4 regions of the Pantoea osteomyelitidis genome follow, and region 1 is predicted to be linked to each of the others. Evidence: predicted binding sites of a transcription regulator. Region 1 holds the regulator's gene; each other region holds the start of a gene.

Evidence for each region. Region 1 encodes sigma-54, which starts transcription at its own class of promoters, with help from an activator protein. Its sites were predicted from a motif close to GTTGGCACANNTTTCGCTNT; they were not measured.
Region 2: glnK (P-II family nitrogen regulator) is a predicted target of sigma-54. The motif match lies at 1,902-1,921, and genes of this name have one in related genera.
Region 3: ABU178_RS04940 (gamma-glutamyltransferase family protein) is a predicted target of sigma-54. The motif match lies at 1,875-1,894, and genes of this name have one in related genera.
Region 4: glnA (glutamate--ammonia ligase) is a predicted target of sigma-54. The motif match lies at 1,335-1,354, and genes of this name have one in related genera.

Annotation. Positions count from the first base shown of each region.
Region 1 is NZ_JBGFSN010000003.1:154,603-157,738, reverse strand. It holds gene lptB (LPS export ABC transporter ATP-binding protein) at 1-686, shown strand, start outside; gene rpoN (RNA polymerase factor sigma-54) at 735-2,168, shown strand; gene hpf (ribosome hibernation promoting factor) at 2,190-2,477, shown strand; gene ptsN (PTS IIA-like nitrogen regulatory protein PtsN) at 2,654-3,136, shown strand.
Region 2 is NZ_JBGFSN010000004.1:180,142-183,277, reverse strand. It holds gene tesB (acyl-CoA thioesterase II) at 1-118, shown strand, start outside; gene amtB (ammonium transporter AmtB) at 191-1,477, opposite strand; gene glnK (P-II family nitrogen regulator) at 1,511-1,849, opposite strand; gene ABU178_RS05770 (SmdB family multidrug efflux ABC transporter permease/ATP-binding protein) at 2,108-3,136, opposite strand, start outside.
Region 3 is NZ_JBGFSN010000004.1:15,489-18,624, reverse strand. It holds gene ABU178_RS04950 (transporter substrate-binding domain-containing protein) at 1-759, opposite strand, end outside; gene hpxU (MurR/RpiR family transcriptional regulator HpxU) at 952-1,791, opposite strand; gene ABU178_RS04940 (gamma-glutamyltransferase family protein) at 1,931-3,136, shown strand, end outside.
Region 4 is NZ_JBGFSN010000001.1:13,334-16,469, forward strand. It holds gene glnA (glutamate--ammonia ligase) at 1-1,187, opposite strand, end outside; gene typA (ribosome-dependent GTPase TypA) at 1,624-3,136, shown strand, end outside.

The sequences.
Region 1 (3,136 bases):
AAGGCCGTCGCGTGGTAGAAGATGTCAGCTTGCAGGTGAAATCCGGCGAAATTGTCGGTCTGCTGGGCCCCAACGGTGCGGGTAAAACCACCACGTTTTATATGGTGGTCGGTATTGTGCCGCGCGACGCGGGCCGCATCGTGATTGATAATGAAGATATCAGCATTCTGCCGCTGCATGCCCGCGCCCGCCGCGGCATCGGCTATCTGCCGCAGGAAGCCTCTATTTTCCGCCGCCTGAGCGTATACGACAACCTGATGGCAGTACTGCAGGTGCGTGACGACCTCACCGAAGAGCAGCGTCAGGATCGCGCTAATGAGCTGATGGAAGAGTTTCACATTCAGCATCTGCGCGACAGCATGGGCCAGGCGCTCTCCGGCGGGGAACGCCGCCGTGTGGAGATCGCGCGCGCACTGGCCGCCAATCCGAAATTCATCCTGCTGGATGAACCCTTCGCCGGGGTTGACCCCATTTCCGTCATTGATATCAAAAAAATTATCGAACACCTGCGCGACAGCGGGCTTGGCGTACTGATTACCGACCATAACGTCCGTGAAACGCTGGCCGTGTGCGAACGCGCCTATATCGTCAGTCAGGGCCATCTGATCGCCCACGGTACGCCGGGCGAGATCCTTGCTAATGAGCAAGTTAAGCGCGTTTATTTGGGTGAAGAGTTCAGACTCTGATAAGGTGTCGTTAACTACGAAGTTTGCTTAGGAAATTCAATCCTGATTATGAAGCAAGGTTTGCAACTCAGGCTCAGCCAACAGCTGGCGATGACCCCACAGTTGCAGCAGGCGATTCGCTTGTTGCAACTTTCCACGCTTGAACTCCAGCAGGAGCTTCAACTGGCGCTGGAAAGCAACCCGCTGCTTGAACAAGCGGAGCTTCATGAAGAAGTGGACGCGCGCGAATATCAGGAAAGCGAAGCGCTGGATACCCGGGAAGCGCTGGAGCAGAAGGATATGCCGGAAGAGCTGCCTTTGGATGCGACTTGGGATGAAATTTACACGGCGGGCACCCCCTCCGGCACCGGCACCGATTATCAGGATGACGAACTGCCGGTTTATCAGGGCGAGACCACCCAGTCGCTACAGGATTACCTGATGTGGCAAGTGGAGCTAACGCCTTTTACCGATACCGATCGCGCTATCGCTACTTCCATTGTCGATGCCATTGACGATACCGGCTATCTGACGGTGTCGTTGGAGGAGATTCGCGACAGTATCGGCAGCGAGGATCTGGCGCTGGATGAAGTGGAAGCGGTGCTAAAACGCATTCAGCGCTTCGATCCGGTCGGCGTCGGCGCGCGCGATCTGCGCGATTGCCTGCTGGTGCAGCTGTCGCAGTATCCGCCTGACACTCTGATGCTGGCGGAAGCGCGGCTGATCGTCAGCGAGCATCTGGATCTGCTGGCCAATCACGATTTTCGCAGCCTGATGCGCGTCACGCGTCTGAAAGAAGAGGTGTTGAAAAATGCGATGCTGCTGATTCAGTCGCTGGATCCCCGTCCGGGCCAGTCGGTTAACACCGGCGAACCGGAATATGTGATCCCCGACGTGCTGGTACGCAAAGTCGGCACGCGCTGGACCGTGGAGCTTAACGCCGACAGCGTGCCGCGTCTGCGCATCAATCAGCACTATGCCGCAATGGGCGGCACCACGCGTAACGACAGCGATAACCAGTTTATTCGCAGCAATCTGCAGGAAGCCAAATGGCTGATAAAGAGCCTGGAAAGCCGCAACGATACGCTGTTGAAAGTGACGCGTTGCATCGTGGAACAGCAACAGGCCTTTTTTGAACAGGGCGAAGAGTTTATGCGTCCGATGGTGCTGGCTGACATCGCCCAGGCGGTGGATATGCATGAATCGACCATTTCTCGCGTCACCACGCAGAAGTACTTACATAGCCCGCGCGGCATTTTTGAATTGAAATATTTTTTCTCCAGCCATGTGAATACTGAAAGCGGCGGCGAAGCCTCTTCCACGGCGATTCGCGCGCTGGTGAAAAAATTAATCTCAGCGGAGAATCCCGCTAAACCCTTGAGTGACAGTAAGCTCACCTCCATGTTATCTGAACAGGGAATTATGGTGGCGCGCCGTACCGTCGCTAAATATCGCGAGTCTTTATCTATCCCGCCATCGAACCAGCGCAAACAGCTGGTTTGACAGAACTGAGAAGGAAGACCTATGCAGCTGAATATCACTGGGCAACACGTTGAAATCACCGATCCACTGCGTGATTTTGTGAACAATAAATTCGCCAAACTGGAACACTATTTCGATCGAATAAATCAGGTCTATATTGTTCTGAAGGTGGAGAGAGTCACACAGGTAGCGGAAGCCACGCTACATGTCAACGGCGGCGAGCTGCACGCCACATCAGAAGCGGTAGATATGTATGCGGCCATCGACGGGCTGATCGATAAGCTCTCCCGTCAGTTGACCAGACATAAAGACAAACTGAAACAACACTAACCTTCACGCTTGCACAGAGGCCAGCCATTGCCGCTGCGCCTGGCTGACTGAATGGGGCGCGTTAACCGCCCCGTTTTGTCATTTGTGCAAGCGCCAACAGGCCTTTGCTTTTCCTGCCGTAAGGCGCGTAAAGTGGAAGTTCCTCGCGGCCTGGTGAACATGCAAGTGAAACGATGATGAACAACGATCTGACACTGGAACTGAGCACAGTACTTACGCCGGACTGTACGCGCAGCAGCGTGCACTGCCAGAGTAAAAAACGCGCGCTGGAGATTATCAGCGAACTGGCAGCAAAACAGCTCAACCTGCCTCATCAGACAATCTTTGACGCGGTCCTGACCCGTGAGCGCATGGGGAGCACCGGTATCGGCAACGGCATCGCCATACCGCATGGCAAGCTGGAAGAAGATACGCTGCGTGCGGTGGGCGTCTTTATCAGTCTCGATCAGCCTATCGCCTTCGATGCGGTGGACAATCAGCCTGTCGATCTGCTTTTTGCCCTGCTGGTTCCCGCAGACCAGTGCAAAACCCACCTGCATACGCTGTCGCTGGTGGCGAAACGTCTGGCGGATAAAACAGTTTGTCGCCGCCTGCGCGCCGCCCAAAGCGATGGGGAGCTTTACGAAATTATCACCGAAGCTCAGGAAGAACATCCTTAA
Region 2 (3,136 bases), on a different contig from region 1:
GGTGAGCACGTCAGCTTCCGGCGCGCGCGGGTTCGTACGCGGCGAGTTTTTTAGCGAGGATGGCGTACTGGTAGCTTCGACGGTGCAGGAAGGGGTCATCCGTCAGCGTCAGCAATAAAAAAGGGGGCGATGTTTTCGCCCCCGGCTTTTTTATTTTATTAGCGCACTGCTCTTCTGCAGCCCGGCTGGCTTACTGGTTGTAAGCATTCTCGCCGTGGCTGTTAACATCCAGCCCTTCGCGTTCCTGATCTTCCGGTACGCGCAGGCCAACAATCATATCTGCCAGTTTGAAGCCGATGAACGCGACCACGCCAGACCAGACGATAGTGACGCCGCAGCTGAACAGCTGAACCCAAACCTGATGGCCCATGGTCACGCCTTGCGCATAACCCACGCCGCCCAGTGAAGAGGAAGCGAATACGCCGGTCAGGATACAGCCCACAATACCGCAGACGCCATGCACGCCGAACACGTCGCACGGGTCATCAACACGCAGCCATTTCTTCAGCGTCGTCACGCCCCACAGGCCAGCCAGACCGCCGACCAGACCGATAATCAGCGCACCGCCCACGCCCACGTAACCACAGGCAGGAGTGATGGCAACCAGACCGGCAATAAAGCCTGAGCAGGCGCCCAGCAGAGAAGGCTTACCACGCAGCGCCCACTCGCCGAAGGTCCAGGAAAGCACCGCGCCGGCAGTCGCCATCACGGTGTTCAGGAACGCCAGCGCAGCGATTTCATTAGCCGCAGAGGCGGAACCGGCATTAAAGCCGAACCAGCCAACGTAAAGGATCGCCGTACCGGTAAATACCATCGGCAGGTTATGCGGTTTGAATGCCTCTTTACCGAAGCCAGCACGTTTGCCTACCAGATAAGCGCCCACCAGGCCCGCAATCGCGGCGTTGATATGCACCACGGTACCGCCAGCGAAGTCCAGCGCGCCATCCTGCGCCAGGAAACCGCCTGCCCAGACCATGTGCGCAATCGGCAGATAAGCCAGTGTGACCCAAATCACTACAAAGATCAGCACGGCAGAGAAGCGAATACGTTCTGCAATGGAACCAACGATCAGACCCACGGTGATACAGGCGAAAGAAGCCTGGAACGCGACGTGAATGTACTGATAGAAGGAGCCCATCACCGCCGTCAGCTCGATATTTTTCAGCATCGCCCACTGGAAACTGCCGAAGAAAGCGTTACCTTCGCTGAAGGCCAGTGAATAGCCGTAAACCATCCACAGCACGCAAACCAGTGAAAAAGTTACCGCTACCTGGGTCAGCATAGAGAGTACGTTTTTACCGCGAATCAAACCGCCGTAGAACAGTGCGATACCCGGAATTGACATAAACAGCACCAGAGCGGTGCAAATCATCATAAATGCATTATCAGCCTTGTCCGCAACGGCAGGTGCAGCCATCGCAAGCGATGGTAACAGTGCCAGGCTCGTCAGGCCCAACTTGGTGAGTATTTTATTCATTTCTTTCCATCCCATCACAATACAGAGCCCAATTTACAATGCTGCTTCGTCGGTCTCGCCGGTACGAATACGGATAACGCGTTGCAACTCCGCAACGAAAATTTTGCCGTCGCCAATTTTGCCGGTGTAGGCCGCTTTGCTGATAACATCAACCACTTCATCCAGCTGATCGTCAGCAATCGCGATATCAATTTTGACTTTGGGCAGGAAGTTCACGCTGTACTCGGCACCGCGGTAAAGCTCTGCGTGACCTTTCTGGCGACCAAAACCTTTTACTTCGGTGACAGTCAGTCCCTGAATGCCAATAGAGGACAAGGCTTCACGCACGTCCTCCAGCTTAAACGGTTTGATTACCACGGTAACCAGCTTCATAGGATCCCCTCCAGGTATTAAATAAGTAAGTCGTACCGGACACGCAGGGATATAAGCAAAGGTTGTGCCATAAATAAAAAAAGCGATTAGGCCGGGGTTCAGGCAAGCTCTGATGCGGCTCGTTTACTGATAAAAGGCGGGGAAACGACAAAAACAGAGTAAAAAGCGTGACGGCGATGCACCTCTTTGGTGCTTGCAGCGTCAAAGAGGTGCATTTATACAGAATATTCTGATAAATGTGCGCAGAAAAGGTGCAAATCACCCTTCTGCGGTCATGGGTATGCCCATGGCGAGTTCATCTCCCGCCTGCTGCAGCTGAAACATCTGCCAGTAACGGCCCTGCTGCGTCAGGAGCGCCATATGATCGCCCTGCTCCACCACATGACCGCGATGCAGAACCAGGATGGTATCCGCTTCCGTGATGGTGGATAAACGGTGCGCAATCACCACCAGCGTAGTGTGCTGGCGAATAGCGTGCAGTGTTTGCTGGATCGCCTGCTCAGTACCGGAATCAATATTGGCGGTGGCTTCGTCCAGGATCAGGATTTGCGGCAGATCCACCAGTACCCGTGCCAGCGCCAGCAACTGTTTCTGCCCGACCGACAGATTATTTCCCTGCTCGCCCAGCGGGGTATGAATCCCTTCCGGCAGCGCATGCGCCAGACTGGCAAGCTGAACCTGTTCCAGCGCCTGCCAGACCGCCTCTTCGCTGATATCGCGTCCCAGCCGCACATTGGCGAACAGCGAATCGGCCAGCACCACTGGATCCTGCTGCACCATCGCTACGCCGCGCCGCAGCACCTGATGCGTCAACTGGCTGAGCGGTCGATCGTCAAGCAGGATCTCGCCGCGCGTTACCGGATAGTAGCCCATCAGCAGGTTCGCCAACGTGCTTTTACCGCTGCCGGTATGGCCGACCAGCGCGATAAAGCTGCGCGACGGCATCTCCAGACTGATATCGCTCAGCACATCACGATCGGCGCGATAGGCGAAGCTCAGCGCGCGCAGCGCAATGCGGCCGGAGGCGAGCGGACGGTTATCCGTGCCATAGCCCTGCTGCGGGGCATCAATCAGCTCAAAGATACGCTCGCCGGCGACCACCGCCTGCTGCAACATCGACTGCTGCGTGGTCAGTTCGATAAGCGGCTCGTTTAAGCGTCCCAGGTAAGTGATAAAAGCGTAGAGCACGCCGACTTCAAACACGCCCGGCGTGGAGAAGCTGAACAGCAGCAGCAGACCGCACAAAATGGCGGCGGTAAACAGACTCAGCAATGGACGCAGCAGAAA
Region 3 (3,136 bases), on a different contig from region 1:
CGCTTTCAGCCACTCTTCAGAAAGTTTGTTCAGCGTGCCGTCTTTGATGCCCTGCTCAATCAGCGCATCCACTTTCTCTTTCAGCGCCGGTTCGTTTTTCTTAAGGCCGATAAAGCAGGGAGAATCTTTCAGCATAAACTGAGCGACCGGCGCTTTTTGCGGGTTCTGGCGCGCGATAGCCGCTACCACCAGATTGCCGGTGGCGACATATTCCACCTGGCCGGAAAGATAAGCGGAGAGCGTGGTGTTGTTATCTTCATAACGTTTTACCTGCGCATCTTTCGGCGCGATCTGGCTCAGCACCATATCTTCTACCGCGCCGCGCGTCACGCCGACCGATTTGCCGCTCAGCGCCGCCGCGTCTTTCAGCGTCTCGCCTTTTGGACCGAACACGCCAAGAAAGAAAGGCGCGTAAGCGCGGCTGAAATCGATCACTTTTTCACGCTCGGCGTTTTTCCCCATGCTGGAGATCACCAGATCCACTTTGTCGGTTTGTAGATAAGGCACGCGGTTGGCACTGGTTACCGGCACCAGCTGCAACTTAAGTTTCATCTGTTTGGCGAGGTATTTCGCCATATCGATATCATAACCCTGCGGCTGCAGGTCAGTGCCCACCGAGCCAAACGGCGGGAAGTCCTGCGGCACAGCCACGCGGATCACGCCACGCTTCTGAATATCTTGCAGCTGATCCGCCAGCGCACTGCCCGCCTGCGCCATCATCAGTGCTGCACTCACCACTGCCATCACGACCTTTTTCATTCTGCACCCCGGAGAAGTTAATGTGAAACGAAAGATTCTTAACAACCCTTTCTGCAACTAATGTGCCAATCGCAGCGTCAGAAAAAATATCCTTTCGCCGCACAGGTTAATCTGAAAAAAGCGGGAAACGGCGGCGGTATGTGGCGAGGCGCGAGTGAACCAAAACGAGGCAAGGCACCAAAATGGTGCCCCTTAGCGGTGTTCCAGCTCGTCCAACTGCTGATAAAGATCGGCAATCTGGTGGATACGCTGACGCCCCTGCGACAACATCTCGTGCAGCAGCGCATTGGCCAACAGATTGATCAGGCTCATCGCGCCGGCGTAGCTGTCGAAGGCTGAAACGCTGTCGAGCGGCGCGCAGAACTGCCAGCGCGCCAGCGCGATGATGCTCTGCGCCTGTGGCTCGCACAGCGTCAACAGCGGGATATTGTCGCTTTGTAGCTGCTGCATCAGCGGGCGGATAATGCGCGGACGGCGGCGAAAAGCGATCACGACCACCATATCTTCCGGGGTGATATCCACCAACTCTTCTGCCAGCGTCTGGCCGGGTTGCGGCAGAATGTGCACTTGCTGACGCACCTGCAACAGCTGCTGACGCAGGTGCAGCGCCACCGGCCAGGAATTACGCATGCCGATGATAAAGATACGTTTAGCCTGCGACAGCACCTGGATCACCTCGCCGAACTGTTGCGGATCGATGCTGTTGACCCACTGCGTCAGGTTCGCCATCTCCTGCTTGTAATGCCTTGAAAGCAGCGTGTTGCCCTGCACCGCATCGCGGTTATCGGTGAGCGGCATACCGCTCTGACGCAGGGTGCGCAGCTCCTCACGCATATCTTTATATTTTTCATAGCCGAGCCGCTTAAACAGCCGGCTCACCGTCGCCTTGGAGACGCCGCTCAGGCGTGCCAGCTCGGCGCTGTTGTAGCTGATAAGGTCGTCAAAGTGATCAAACACAAAGTCGGCGATGCGCTGCTCCTGAGGCGAGAGTTGGGGATAATGGCTTCTGAGCCTTTCATCAAGCTGTTTCATCACGGTTCCTGTAACTTTTGTTTCAGCACAAGCTAGCATAAATTGATCCAGGTTCGCGCAGCAGCCAGGGTTAAACAGACAAAACTGGAACAGCTCTTGCTTAATTTCCTCCAGATACCCTGAAAAGAATGAGCGAAGAATGATACAAAGCAATATGGCGCCGCTGGGCATGGCGGTCACTCCCCACCATCTGGCCAGTGAGAGCGCACTGGCGGTACTGCGTGAAGGCGGCAATGCGCTGGAAGCGATGGTCGCCGCCGCTGCCACTATCGCCGTGGTCTATCCCCATATGAATGGCCTGGGCGGCGACGGTTTCTGGCTGGTGGTGCCGCCGCAGGGCGATCCCATCGCCATCGACGCCAGCGGCGCAGCAGGCTCGCTGGCCCACTTCGATTTCTATCATGGTGAAACGCATATTCCTCATCGCGGACCCAAAGCGGCGCTGACCGTCGCGGGCACCGTGAGCGGCTGGGCAGAAGCGTTGCGGCTGTCGCAGGAACTGGGTGGCACAGCGTTGCCACTGGCGCGTCTGCTGCGCGATGCTATCCGCTATGCGGCCGACGGCATTCCGGTTACCGCCTCGCAATCCGCCGCCACCGCCGCCAAAAAGCATGAGCTGCGCGATCGGCCCGGTTTTGCCGCCACCTTTATGCCCGACGGCGAGGTGCCGCAGCCCGGCAGCCGATTCACTCAACCGGCGCTGGCCAATACCCTGAGCCAGCTGACGGAACAGGGACTGGAGAGTTTTTACCGTGGCGATCTGGCGCACAAGCTGGCGCGTGAGATGTCGGCGCTCGGTATGCCGATCACGCTGGAAGATTTACAGCAGCAGCGCGCGCGACGCTGTACGCCGCTGCATGTCGCCCACAGCGAAGGTGACATTTACAACATGACGCCGCCAACGCAGGGGCTGGTCTCGCTGGCGATCCTCGGCATTACCGACCAGCTGGATATGGCGAATGCCGATGAGGCGCAGACCGTGCATCGCATTGTCGAGGCGACGAAAAAGGCGTTCGCGCTGCGCGATCGCCACATCACCGATCCGCGCCATATTGAGACCGATTTACAAGAGCTGTTGACGCCGCAACATCTCGCCATGCTCGCCAGTGAGATTAACGAAGATCAAGCCGCCCCCTGGGGCACCGGGCGCGGGCCGGGCGATACCGTCTGGATGGGCGTGATGGACAGCAGCGGGCTGGCGGTTTCCTTTATCCAGAGTATCTACCATGAATTCGGCAGCGGCGTGGTGCTGCCCGATACCGGCATTACCTGGCAGAACCGCGGCGCCGCTTTCAGCCTGCAACCCGATCATCTGCTGGCGCTGGCGCCCGGCAAGCAGCCTTTT
Region 4 (3,136 bases), on a different contig from region 1:
TTTTTGTCCATGGCATCGCCAGGATGGATCTTGTTGATGATGCCGTCGAGGCCAGCCATCAGCAGCGCAGTGAACGCCAGGTACGGGTTAGCAGCCGGATCCGGGAAGCGAGCTTCGATACGACGCGCTTTCGGGCTGGCTACAACCGGAATACGGATTGATGCAGAACGGTTACGGGCAGAGTAAGCCAGCATAACCGGTGCTTCGTAACCCGGAACCAGACGCTTGTAGGAGTTGGTGGTCGGGTTCGCCAGGGCGTTGATCGCTTTAGCGTGCTTGATGATGCCGCCGATGTAGAACAGCGCGGTTTCAGACAGGCCGCCATATTTGTCGCCAGCGAACAGGTTAGTGCCACCTTTTGACAGTGACATGTGGCAGTGCATACCAGAACCGTTATCGCCAAACATCGGCTTCGGCATGAAGGTCGCGGTTTTGCCGTACGCGTGGGCAACGTTGTGCACCACATATTTGTAGATCTGAATTTCGTCCGCTTTTTTGGTCATGGTGTTGAAGCGGGTAGCCACTTCGTTCTGACCAGCGGTAGCCACTTCGTGGTGATGCGCTTCAACCACCAGGCCCATCTGCTCCATGGTCAGACACATGGCGGAACGGATGTCCTGAGCGGAGTCGACCGGCGGAACCGGGAAGTAACCGCCTTTGATGCCCGGACGGTGGCCTTTGTTGCCGCCTTCGTATTCTTTGCCGGTGTTCCAGGCCGCTTCAACGTCGTCGATAGCAACGTGCGAGCCGGAAGTGGAAGAACCGAAACGGATGTCGTCGAACAGGAAGAATTCCGGCTCAGGTCCAAACAGGACGGTATCAGCGATGCCAGATGAACGCAGGAAATCTTCCGCACGTTTGGCGATGGAACGCGGGTCGCGATCGTAGCCCTGCATGGTGCCCGGCTCAAGAATGTCGCAGCGGATGATCAGCGTCGGGTCTTCGAAGAACGGATCCATTACCGCAGTGGTTGCGTCCGGCATCAGCACCATGTCTGATTCGTTAATGCCTTTCCAACCGCCGATGGAGGAGCCATCGAACATTTTGCCTTCTTCGAAGAAGTCAGCGTTAACCTGGTGCGCAGGAATAGTAACGTGCTGTTCTTTACCTTTGGTATCGGTAAAACGCAGGTCAACAAACTTTACTTCGTGCTCGTTCATCATCGAGAGAACGTGTTCAGCGGACATACTCAACTCTCCTGGAAATGGTCATTGTTGTCGTGGTAAGAGAACCTCAGTTTCTGGAATGCGTCACGTGGCGCGTACATCCCTGAACCAAGATCTCGACAAGCTGTTTCAACCGTCGTGCAACTGTGGTTTTCGCTTAAGAGTAATAAAGCGAATTCTGTGCCAACTTTTTTATATCAGCTAAAATGGCGCTTTTATGCACCTTCAGATGACAGGTGAGCTGCACCACGATGGATAATACGCACTAATTTGGTGCTGGTGGTGAACAGTTGAGCACTAATTTGGTGCATTATCCGGCTTCAGTGCAATTCTTGCACTGAATTTGATGCTAAAACCCGCCACTACGATAAACTTTAAGAGGAAACTGTGATCGTGTTCAGTATTCCGCTTAATCCGTGTACAATAGCGCGCTATTTCTAATGCCTGAGGCAAAGCTGTGATCGAAAATTTGCGTAACATCGCCATTATCGCGCACGTTGACCATGGTAAGACCACCCTGGTTGACAAACTGCTGCAACAATCTGGTACCTTCGATGCCCGCACCGAAGCGACCGAGCGCGTAATGGACTCCAACGATTTGGAGAAAGAGCGTGGGATTACCATCCTCGCGAAAAACACCGCCATCAAATGGAATGACTACCGTATCAACATCGTTGATACCCCGGGACACGCCGACTTCGGCGGCGAAGTAGAACGCGTCATGTCCATGGTGGATTCGGTGCTGCTGGTTGTCGATGCGATGGACGGCCCGATGCCGCAAACGCGTTTCGTGACCAAAAAAGCTTTCGCCCATGGCCTGAAGCCAATTGTGGTGATCAACAAGGTTGACCGTCCGGGCGCGCGTCCTGACTGGGTTGTGGATCAGGTATTCGACCTGTTCGTTAACCTCGACGCGACCGATGAGCAGCTCGACTTCCCGATTATCTTTGCTTCTGCGCTGCAGGGCATTGCCGGTCTGGATCACGCCGATATGGGCAGCGACATGACCGCGCTCTATCAGGCGATCGTCGACCACGTCGCTCCTCCGCAGGTGGAAGCGGACGCGCCGCTGCAGATGCAGATCTCTCAGCTGGACTACAACAACTACCTGGGCGTGATCGGCATTGGCCGCATCAAGCGCGGTAAAGTTAAGCCGAACCAGCAGGTTACCGTTATCGACAGCGAAGGTAAAACCCGCAACGGTAAAGTCGGTAAAGTGCTGGGCCACCTGGGCCTGGAGCGTATCGATACTGACCTGGCGGAAGCGGGCGATATCGTTGCGATCACCGGTCTGGGCGAGCTGAACATCTCCGACACCATTTGCGATCCGCAAAATGTCGAAGCGCTGCCTGCGCTGAGCGTGGATGAGCCGACCGTTACCATGTTCTTCAACGTCAACACCTCGCCGTTCTGCGGTAAAGAAGGTAAGTACGTGACCTCTCGTCAGATCCTTGAGCGTCTGAACAAAGAGCTGGTACACAACGTTGCGCTGCGTGTGGAAGAGACCGAAGATTCTGATGCGTTCCGCGTGTCAGGTCGTGGTGAGCTGCACCTCTCCGTACTGATCGAAAACATGCGTCGTGAAGGCTTTGAGCTGGCGGTTTCCCGTCCGAAAGTTATCTTCCGCGAAATCGATGGCCGCAAACAAGAGCCGTTCGAGAACGTGACGCTGGATATCGAAGAGCAGCATCAGGGCGCGGTCATGCAGGCGATGGGCGAGCGTAAAGGCGACATGAAAAACATGGACCCGGATGGCAAAGGCCGCGTACGTCTCGACTACGTGATCCCAAGCCGTGGTCTGATCGGCTTCCGTAACGAATTCATGACTATGACCTCCGGTACGGGTCTGCTGTACTCCACCTTCAGCCACTACGACGACGTGCGTCCGGGCGAAGTGGGTCAGCGTCAGAACGGCGTACTGATCTCCAACGGTCAGGGCAAAGCCGTAGCGTTTGCGCTCTACAGCCTGC